Regions from separate parts of the Streptomyces sp. NPDC093094 genome, predicted to be linked through region 2. Evidence: riboswitches for the same ligand, from Rfam matches in the RefSeq annotation. Region 2 holds a riboswitch; the other holds the start of a gene.
The links. A riboswitch is a leader RNA that binds a small molecule or an ion and turns the genes downstream of it on or off. The one in region 2 is predicted to bind glycine.
Positions count from the first base shown of each region.

Region 1: another riboswitch for glycine. It lies ahead of gcvP (aminomethyl-transferring glycine dehydrogenase); the one in region 2 lies ahead of gcvT (glycine cleavage system aminomethyltransferase GcvT).

Region 1 is NZ_JBIVOX010000003.1:8,767-13,687, forward strand. Features, by position in the region: gene ACIQGV_RS06020 (MerR family transcriptional regulator) at 1-95, shown strand, start outside; gene ACIQGV_RS06025 (DNA polymerase IV) at 161-1,594, shown strand; gene ACIQGV_RS06030 (PRC-barrel domain-containing protein) at 1,752-2,141, opposite strand; glycine riboswitch at 2,257-2,352, shown strand; gene gcvP (aminomethyl-transferring glycine dehydrogenase) at 2,531-4,921, shown strand, end outside.
Region 2 is NZ_JBIVOX010000025.1:35,430-40,350, reverse strand. Features, by position in the region: gene ACIQGV_RS35160 (hypothetical protein) at 1-359, shown strand, start outside; gene ACIQGV_RS35155 (hypothetical protein) at 477-1,055, shown strand; gene ACIQGV_RS35150 (enhanced serine sensitivity protein SseB C-terminal domain-containing protein) at 1,180-1,971, opposite strand; gene ACIQGV_RS35145 (enhanced serine sensitivity protein SseB) at 2,090-2,851, opposite strand; gene ACIQGV_RS35140 (AAA family ATPase) at 2,905-3,579, opposite strand; glycine riboswitch at 3,752-3,845, shown strand; gene gcvT (glycine cleavage system aminomethyltransferase GcvT) at 4,005-4,921, shown strand, end outside.

The DNA.
Region 1 (4,921 bases), on a different contig from region 2:
CGCAGCTGCACGGTGAGCGCATCGACACCGGCGAGACGCTCGTCGGGCACAACCCGGCGGACGAACTGGCCAGGCGGCGCAACAAGGCCGTGTAGCGCCGTGCCCGGCGCCGCGCCGCGGCGGCGGGGCATTGTCAGTGGCATGGTGCAGCATCGGAGACGTGAGAACCGCGCCCACGATCATGCATCTCGACATGGACGCCTTCTTCGCCTCGGTGGAGCAGGCATCCAAGCCGAGCCTGCGCGGGAAGGCCGTCGTCGTGGGCGGGCTCGGGCCGCGCGGGGTGGTGGCGACCTGCTCCTACGAGGCCCGGGTGTTCGGGGTGCACTCCGCGATGCCGATGGGACAGGCGCGGCGGCTCGCGCCGAACGCCGCGTATCTGGTGCCGCGCTTCCAGCTGTACCGGACGATCAGCGAGCAGGTGATGGGGTTGCTGCGGGCCCTGTCGCCGCTGGTGGAGCCGCTGAGCCTGGACGAGGCGTTCGTGGACCTGGAGGCCGCCGGGGCGGCCTGGGACGCGGAGTCGGCCCGGCTGGCCGGGGCCGGGCTGCGGACGGCGATACAGGACGTCACCGGACTGACCGGGTCGGTGGGGCTGGCCGCCTCCAAGATGCTGGCGAAGATCGCCTCGGAGCAGGCCAAGCCCGACGGCCTCGTGCTGATCGAGCCGGGGACCGAGCGGGCGATGCTCGGGCCGATGTCCGTGCGGACCCTGCCGGGGGTGGGACCGGCCACGGGGGACCATCTGAGACGGGCGGGCGTCCACACCGTCGGGGAACTGGCCGAGGCGGGGGAGGACGAACTGGTCCGGCTGCTCGGGAAGGCGCACGGGCACGCCCTGTACGCCATGGCGCTGGCCCGGGACGAGCGGCCGGTGGTGGCGGAGCGGGAGACGAAGTCGGTGTCCGTCGAGGACACGTACGACGTGGACATCCACGACCGGGTGCGGGTCGGCCTGGAGGTGCAGCGGCTGGCCGACCGGTGCGTGGGGCGGCTGCGGGGGGCCGGGCTGTCCGGGCGGACGATCGTGCTGAAGGTGCGCCGCTACGACTTCTCGACGCTGACCCGGTCCGAGACGCTGCGCGGGCCCACGGACGATCCGGCGGTCGTGCGGGAGGCCGCGCTGCGGCTGCTGGAGGCCGTGGACACCACGGGCGGGGTGCGGCTCCTCGGTGTCGGGGTGAGCGGACTGGCCGACTTCACGCAGGAGGACCTGTTCGCGCAGGCCGCGGGCGAGCAGGAGCAGCCCGCGCAGGAGGAGCGTGTCGAGGAAGGGGTGCGGGAGCCGGCCGAGCCGGAGGAGCGGAGATGGTCACCCGGGCACGATGTCCGGCACGACGAGTACGGGCACGGCTGGGTGCAGGGCAGCGGCCTCGGCAGGGTGACGGTCAGGTTCGAGACGCCCGGGTCGGAGCCGGGCCGGGTGCGGACGTTCCGGGTCCAGGACCCTCACCTCCGCCCGGCGGAGCCGCTGCCCTTGGTGGCGGGGGCGGAAGGGGCCGGGGAGGGTGTCGCCGGGGCTGCCGGGGCTGCCGGGGCTGCCGGGGCTGCCGGGGCTGCCGGGGCTGCCGGGACGCCGGACCGGGTTTCGTGAGGGAGCCGTCGGGCCCCGCTGCGGCCCGGCCTCGGGGCGCGCCGCAGCGGGGCCGGGCGCGCTGCGGGTCCGCGCGAGCCGCGGCGCCCCGTGCGGAGCGCGGCACGCTCCACCGGGGCCTCGCCCTGCCGAGGCCCCGTACCGCCGGGGGCGCGTGTTACCGGGGTCCGCCCTTCTGAGGCTCGTCCTGGCCGGCCACCTGCCCGAAGTCGCGGTCGGGGAACGACGGCGGTGGGGCCACGTCCAGGCCGTAGTGGTGGTACAGCTGGAGTTCCTGTTCGGGGGAGAGATGGCGGCCCACGCCGAAGTCGGGGGCGTCCTTGATGAGGGTCCGGTCGAAGGGGACGTGGAGCGTGCCCTCGATCAGCTCGCTGGGCTCCAGGGGGACGAAGGCGTCTCTGGAGAACAGGCCGGTGCGTATGGCCGCCCATTCCGGCACGCCGGTCGCGTCGTCGAGGTACACCTCGTCGATCGTGCCGATCTTGGTGCCGTTGCGGTCGAACGCCTTGCGGCCGATCAGGTTGCGCGGATCGATGTCGGTCTGCACGAGCCCCTCCACTTGGTCGCAACTCATCCGTAAGCACTACGAAAGAGCACAATGGTGAGCATGGCCACTCGAAGGCCCGTCCGAGAACCTCGCTGGTAGGCTTGCAGGCGGCTGCTGACCCCGTGCGGGAGAGTCCTCCGGACATCACCGGAGGCGCCGAAGGAGCAAATCCTCCCCGGAATCTCTCAGGCCCCTGTACCGCACGGACGAGGTCACTCTGGAAAGCAGAGCGGGTGTCGACGGTGTCCGCTCTCACCGACGGTGAAAGCCGGATGTGCCTTCGGGCTGTCCGGTGAAACTCTCAGGTTGAGATGACAGAGGGGGAGGCCGTCGGGGCACCCGCGCCGTGGTGCCCCTCGAAGGTCGCGTCAGACCAGGAGGCCTCCGCAATGACCGCCCAGCGCATTCCGCTCTCCGAGCTCGAACAGGGCATCCCCTTCGAGCAGCGTCACATCGGGCCCGACCAGGAGGCGCGGGCCAAGATGCTCGCGCAGGTCGGCTACGGCTCGCTCGACGAGCTCACCGCCGCCGCGGTGCCGGACGTCATCAAGAACGCCGACGCCCTGGACCTGCCGGGTGCGCGCACCGAGGCCGAGGTCCTCGCCGAGCTGCGCTCGCTGGCCGACCGCAACCAGGTCCTCGGCTCCATGATCGGGCTCGGTTACCACGGCACCTTCACGCCGCCCGTCATCCTGCGCAACGTGATGGAGAACCCGGCCTGGTACACGGCGTACACGCCCTACCAGCCCGAGATCTCCCAGGGACGTCTGGAAGCCCTGCTGAACTTCCAGACCGTCGTCGCCGAGCTCACCGGGCTGCCGACCTCCGGCGCGTCGCTGCTCGACGAGGGCACCGCCGCCGCGGAGGCCATGGCGCTGTCGCGGCGTATGGGCAAGAACAAGAAGGGCCTGTTCCTCGTCGACGCGGACGCGCTGCCGCAGACCGTCGCCGTGATCGAGACCCGTGCCGAGCCGACCGGTGTCGAGGTCGTCGTCGCCGACCTCAGCGAGGGCATCCCGGCCGACATCGCCGCGCGTGAGATCAACGGCGTACTGATCCAGTACCCGGGCGCCTCCGGTGCCGTACGGGACATCAAGGCGCTCGTCGACCAGGCCCACGAGCTCGGCGCGCTCGTGACCGTCGCCGCCGACCTGCTCGCTCTGACGCTGCTGAGGTCGCCGGGCGAGCTGGGCGCGGACATCGCGGTCGGCACGACGCAGCGCTTCGGTGTGCCGATGGGCTTCGGCGGTCCCCACGCCGGCTACATGGCCGTCCAGGACAAGTTCGCGCGCAGCCTGCCGGGCCGCCTCGTGGGCGTGTCCGTCGACGCCGACGGCCACAAGGCGTACCGCCTGGCGCTCCAGACGCGTGAGCAGCACATCCGCCGGGAGAAGGCCACCAGCAACATCTGCACCGCCCAGGTGCTGCTCGCCGTGATGGCCGGTATGTACGCCGTCTACCACGGGCCCGACGGGCTGCGGACCATCGCCCGGCGCACCCACCGCTACGCCGCCGTCCTGGCTGCGGGTCTGGCCGCCGACGGTGTCGAGCTGGTCCACGGCTCCTTCTTCGACACGGTGACCGCGCGTGTCGAGGGCCGGGCCGCCGAGGTCGTGGCCGCCGCACGCGCGAACGGTGTCAACCTGCACCTCGTCGACGCCGACCACGTGTCCGCCGCCTGCGACGAGACCACCACCCGGGAGCAGCTGAAGGCCGTCTGGTCCGCGTTCGGCGTGGACGGCGACGTCGAGGCGCTCGACGCGACGGCCGGGGACACGCTGCCGGACGCGCTGCTGCGCACCGACGACTACCTCACCCACCCCGTCTTCCACCAGCACCGCTCCGAGACGGCGATGCTGCGTTACCTGCGCCGGCTGTCGGACCGCGACTACGCGCTCGACCGCGGCATGATCCCGCTGGGCTCCTGCACCATGAAGCTCAACGCGACCACCGAGATGGAGCCGGTTACCTGGCCCGAGTTCGGCCAGCTGCACCCGTTCGCGCCCGAGGAGCAGGTGGAGGGCTACCTCACGCTCATCCGTGAGCTGGAGGACCGTCTCGCCGAGGTCACCGGCTACGACAAGGTCAGCCTTCAGCCCAACGCCGGTTCGCAGGGCGAGCTGGCCGGTCTGCTCGCCGTGCGCGGGTACCACCGCGCCAACGGCGACGAGCAGCGCACGGTGTGCCTGATCCCGTCCTCCGCGCACGGCACCAACGCCGCCAGCGCGGTGATGGCGGGCATGAAGGTCGTCGTCGTGAAGACCGCCGAGGACGGCGAGATCGACGTCGAGGACCTGCGGGCGAAGATCGAGCAGCACCGTGACGAGCTGTCGGTGCTGATGATCACCTACCCGTCGACGCACGGTGTGTTCGAGGAGCACGTCGCCGACATCTGCGCCCAGGTGCACGACGCCGGCGGCCAGGTGTACGTCGACGGCGCCAACCTCAACGCGCTCGTGGGCCTGGCCAAGCCGGGTCACTTCGGCGGCGACGTCTCGCACCTGAACCTGCACAAGACGTTCTGCATCCCGCACGGCGGCGGTGGCCCCGGTGTCGGCCCGGTCGCGGTCCGTGAGCACCTCGCGCCGTACCTGCCGAACCACCCGCTCCAGCCGTCCGCCGGCCCGGAGACGGGTGTCGGCCCGATCTCCGCCGCGCCGTGGGGCTCCGCGGGCATCCTGCCGATCTCGTGGGCGTACGTCCGGCTGATGGGCGGCGAGGGCCTCAAGCGGGCCACCCAGGTGGCCGTGCTCTCCGCCAACTACATCGCCAAGCGCCTC
Region 2 (4,921 bases):
CGAACCTGAACATCACGGTCACGAGGGACACCACGCGATCCACGGCCTGGAAGGTCGAGGCGGGCGGCAGCCTGAACTTCGCCATCGCGGAGGTCAAGGCCGACTTCAACGTCAACATCACGAAAACCGTCAAGCGGGGCGTGAAGGTGACCAACACCATGGTCGTCGACGCCCGCAAGCGCGGATACACCCGCCCCATGGTCGAGTACCGCAAGTGGGTGGTCGAGCAGTGGCGGCAGGCCGGCAACTGCAGCCAGGTCTACGTGAAGCAGATGGGCATCCTGTCCGGCATCACGTCCTCCATGCACTGGGCGGAATGCCAGACGCGCAGCGTGAACGGCTGCACGCCCAAGCCCTGAGGCAGTGCACCCGTCTGACGCAATGAATCACTGAATCACCGTTCCGGCCCGACGGCGAAATCAGCGCCGTCCGACCGGACGAAATAAATCAGAAAAGCTATAAAGCCATGGAGAGAAATGCGTAAGTCATTAGCACAAGCAAGCACTCTGGCCTGCCTCCTGGCCGCCGCCCTCGCCGGTGCGGGGGAAGCCGCCGCGGCGCCGGCGGAGGTCCAGGCACAGGCGTGCCGCCCTGGCGCGACCTCGGTCACCTGGCAGAACACCGGCAAGTCTCTCGTGCTGACCCACGGGTCCGTCCGGACGCACATCGGGACCCCTGAGCCCGCCACGGTCCGGCCGCAGCGGATCACGACGGTCAAGGCGGTCGTCAGCGGCGGGCTGAAGCCCGCCAAGGCGATCGACAGCCTCGGTGCCAGGACCCGGCTCAATCTGGTCGACGCCGGCAAGGCCACCCCGGCGACCGTGGTGGTCAGAGCAGTGGCCAGAAGCGGGCGCACCGTCTTCTTCGCCGGAACGACGAAGGCGTCCGGCTCCTACCGCGCGAAGACGTGCAACGCAGGGGGGACCGGCTACGGAAGCCCGGTGACCGGCAAGGCGACGAGCTGGACGAGCGTCCAGCGAGGAGCGGTGAACTGCGCGGACCGGGTCCCCTCGAACTCGCTCGCCAGGAAGGCCCAGGCCAGGTTCTGCGGCTGAGCCCGCACTCCGTGGTCTCGCCCTCACCTCCGGTGTGACCACCTTCGAACGACGGAACGGCCGGCCATCCCCCTGTCGGCCGTTCCGTCCTGCGCGCGCAAAGCGCCGCGAGCGGACCCGGCCCTCAGAACCGGCCGGGGACGGGCGGGTAGCCGTAGCCGGGTGCGGGCGCGGGAGCCGCGTGCGCCTCACGGTCGTAGAACGGCCGTGCGTTGGCCCGCATCCACATCGCGACCGGGCAGTGCTCGTCCGACATGGCCACCGTCGACACGGGCAGCCCGTCGGGCACGGCGCCGATGGACTGGTGCATCATGGCGCGCACCGAGTCCACGGCCGGCGGCGAGGTCTCGTACACGTCGAGGCCGATGGCGAGATACGGTGCTCCGAGCGCCGGCTGCACCCAGGCACGGCGCAGGGTCCGCACGGCCGGGGTGCGATGGGCGTTCTGCGCGAGCAGGGCGTAGAACTGCGGGATCTCGATGCCGGGTTCGGCCAGCCGCAGCGGGCCGGCCGGCTGGCGGTCCAGGCCCGTGGCGATCCGGCGCAGATCGAGCCAGGGGATGCCGACGCCGCCGCCCGGAGCATGCGGGTTGAGCCACAGGCCGTAGTGGTCGGAGTAGAGCGTGCGGGCGACGTCGACTCCGTCGACGACCTCGTAGGAACGGTTCCAGCCGCTGGCCGCGAGCTCCTGGGCCGAGGTGACGCAGGGCGCGTAGGACTGGCCGTCGACCTCCATGGTGCCGTACTGGGCGTCCGGCGAGCCGGCCTGGCCGTGCCAGAGCAGCATCCAGATCTGGCCTGAGGCGGGGGTGGCGAGGGCGTGCAGAAGTGCCTCGTAGGCGTCGTAACGCCCCGGGGTGACCTGGCGCAGCGTGTGCTCGACCGTGCCGGTCGCGGCGGTGCCGCTCGCGCTCACTGTGTTCGCCCCTTCTTCTCTCTGACCGATTTAATGAAACCAGGTTATGTCGTCCCGGGGGAGGTACGGAGGGGGCTCGCGCTCCCGGGCGTTCCCCCTCGGTCCCGCCGGAGGGACCCTACTTCTGGAAGAAGGGGCGGACCTTCGCCTTCATCCACTCCCCCACCGGGTCCTGGGTCACGTCCAGCAGGACCAGGTTGACCGGCCACGGGACGGGGGCCCGGCCCAGGGCCCGGCCCAGGGCGTCCAGGGGGAGCGCGCGCAGGTCGCCCTCCCACCGGGAGAGCTCGACGCCGACGAACATGACCGGGTCGGCGGTCTCGATCACCGCGAGGCAGCGGCGGGCGCTGACGACGACGCCGACGGCGTCGAACTCGGCGGAGGCCGCGCTCAGGAAGTCGACGGGATCGTCCTGCCAGTCGGGCTCGTACAGCCGGACACGCCCGCCGCTCGCGGGTCCGTCCAGCGGGGTGCTCCCGGCCCGGCAGAGCTCGGCGACGGCGGCGGGCGGCAGCGGGATGCCCACCGTGCCGCCGGGGTTGAGCACGATGCCCGCCTGCGGGGGCAGACCGCGCGCGAACTCCACGGCGGGCGCGACCGCGAACGACATGTGGGGCCCGGCGCCCTGGCGGAACTGCTCCTCGGAGCTGAAGACGGGCACGAACGCCTGGCCGTCGATCTCCATGGCGGGCAGATCGAGCGAGGCGCTGTCGGGGCCGCCGCCGCTCGGCAGCGGCACCCACAGGAAGCTGCGGCCGAGGACCTCCACGATCCGCCCGCCGGCCGACGGGACGCCGAGGGAGGCGGAGAGCACCTCCTCCAGTTCGTTGCCGGGCCATCCGCCGTGCGGATGGGGATGTGCCTGCGCCGGGAAGTCCATCTGCCGCCTACCGCCTGCCGTCAACCTGCTTGTCGGCTGAAAAGGCTAACCGGTCAGCCGGTGAAGCCGATCCGGCGGAGGGCGTCGGCGGCGTCGCGGTCGAGCAGCACCGCCGAGCCGCAGCCGGCCGGCAGCGCGCCGCGCTCCACCCGGCGCAGCAGCCGGGAGGCCGCGCCGCGGTGGCGGCGGAAGGCGTAGCGGGAGACGCCGCGGCCGCGCTCGCGCTGGCCGGCGAGGGCCTGCTCGGGGGTCACGTCGAGAAGCAGCAGATGGAGGGTGCCGCCGCGGCGGCGGGCCTCACGGACCAGCCAGCCGCGCACCCATGCCTGGGTGCCGCAGTCGTGCACGACGACGCCCTCGCCGGTGCGCAGGGCACGGCGCAGTCCGGCGAAGTGGGCGATCCGGACCAGGGGGCGGTAGACGGCGTAGGGGAGGAAGCGGGGGGCGCGGGTGTCGAAGCGGTCGCGGGTGTCCTGGGAGTCGACGCGGATGCCCTTGACGGCCCGCTTCATCAGGGTGGACTTGCCGCTGCCCGGCAGACCGGTGATCACGACGAGGTCCCGGGGGCCGAAGAGCAGGGCGTGCGGGCCGCGTCCGGTCCGTTCGCGCAGGTCGCGGACGACGGGAGCGGGTGCCGGGCCGCAGGCGTCCCGGGTGGGGACTGCGGGCTGTGCGGGCAGCGCGAAGGCCGGGGTCGTGGCGTACGACGAGGTCCTCTTCACCGTGATCGTCCTCCCCTGGGGCGGGTCGTAGGACCCTTGCCCATCGAGTGTAAAGAGACGGTAATGCTGTGCGCCTGGTGATTTCGTGCGCGTACTGCCACAGGCCGGTTACAGATGTGGCCTGCCGTGCTCGGCGGATGCGTGCAATGATGGGCCCGCCAACTGCATACCGGCCGTTTGAATCCGCGCGGGAGAGTCCCCAGCCCAGCTGGGGCGCCGAAGGAGCAAGTCCCTCCCTTGAATCTCTCAGGCCCCGTTACCGCGCGGGCGAGGCACATCTGAAAAGCGGGTCGCTCTCTGCGGCTCCACCCAAGGTGCAAACCATGTCCTCCCTGTACGCGAGTACGGCGGTCATGGCGAACCTCTCAGGTTCCGATGACAGATGGGGAGGAATGACCTCGCCCGTCGTGTATCTGGGAGACGACCGTCCGATGAGCAGTACCGAACTGCGCCGTACCGCGCTCGATGCCCTGCATCGCTCGCTGGGCGCGACGATGACCGACTTCGCCGGCTGGGACATGCCGCTGCGCTACGGCTCCGAGCGGGACGAGCACGTGGCCGTGCGCACCAGGGCCGGCCTCTTCGACCTCTCGCACATGGGTGAGATCACCGTCACCGGCCCACAGGCCGCGGACTTCCTGAACTTCGCGCTCGTCGGCAACATCGCCGCCGTGGGTGCGGGCCGGGCCCGCTACACCATGATCTGCCAGGCCGACGGCGGCATCCTGGACGACCTGATCGTCTACCGGCTGGGCGAGACCGAGTACATGGTCGTCGCCAACGCCTCCAACGCCCAGGTGGTGCTGGACGCGCTGACCGAGCGGGTCGCCGGGTTCGACGCCGAGGTCCGCGACGACCGTGACGCGTACGCGCTGATCGCCGTCCAGGGCCCCGAGTCCCCCGGCATCCTGAAGTCGCTGACCGACGCCGACCTGGACGGGCTGAAGTACTACGCCGGTCTGCCCGGCACGGTCGCGGGTGTCCCGGCGCTGATCGCGCGCACCGGCTACACCGGCGAGGACGGCTTCGAGCTGTTCGTGAAGCCGGAGCACGCCGTGCAGCTGTGGCAGGCGCTGACCGGGGCGGGCGAGGGCGTCGGCCTGATCCCGTGCGGTCTGTCCTGCCGGGACACGCTGCGCCTGGAGGCGGGCATGCCGCTGTACGGGCACGAGCTGACGGCGGAGCTGACGCCGTTCGACGCCGGGCTGGGCCGGGTGGTGAAGTTCGAGAAGGAGGGCGACTTCGTGGGCCGCGAGGCGCTCACCGAGGCCGCCGCCCGGGCCGAGCAGAACCCGCCGCGGGTGCTCGTCGGCCTGGTCGCCGAGGGCCGCCGGGTGCCGCGGGCCGG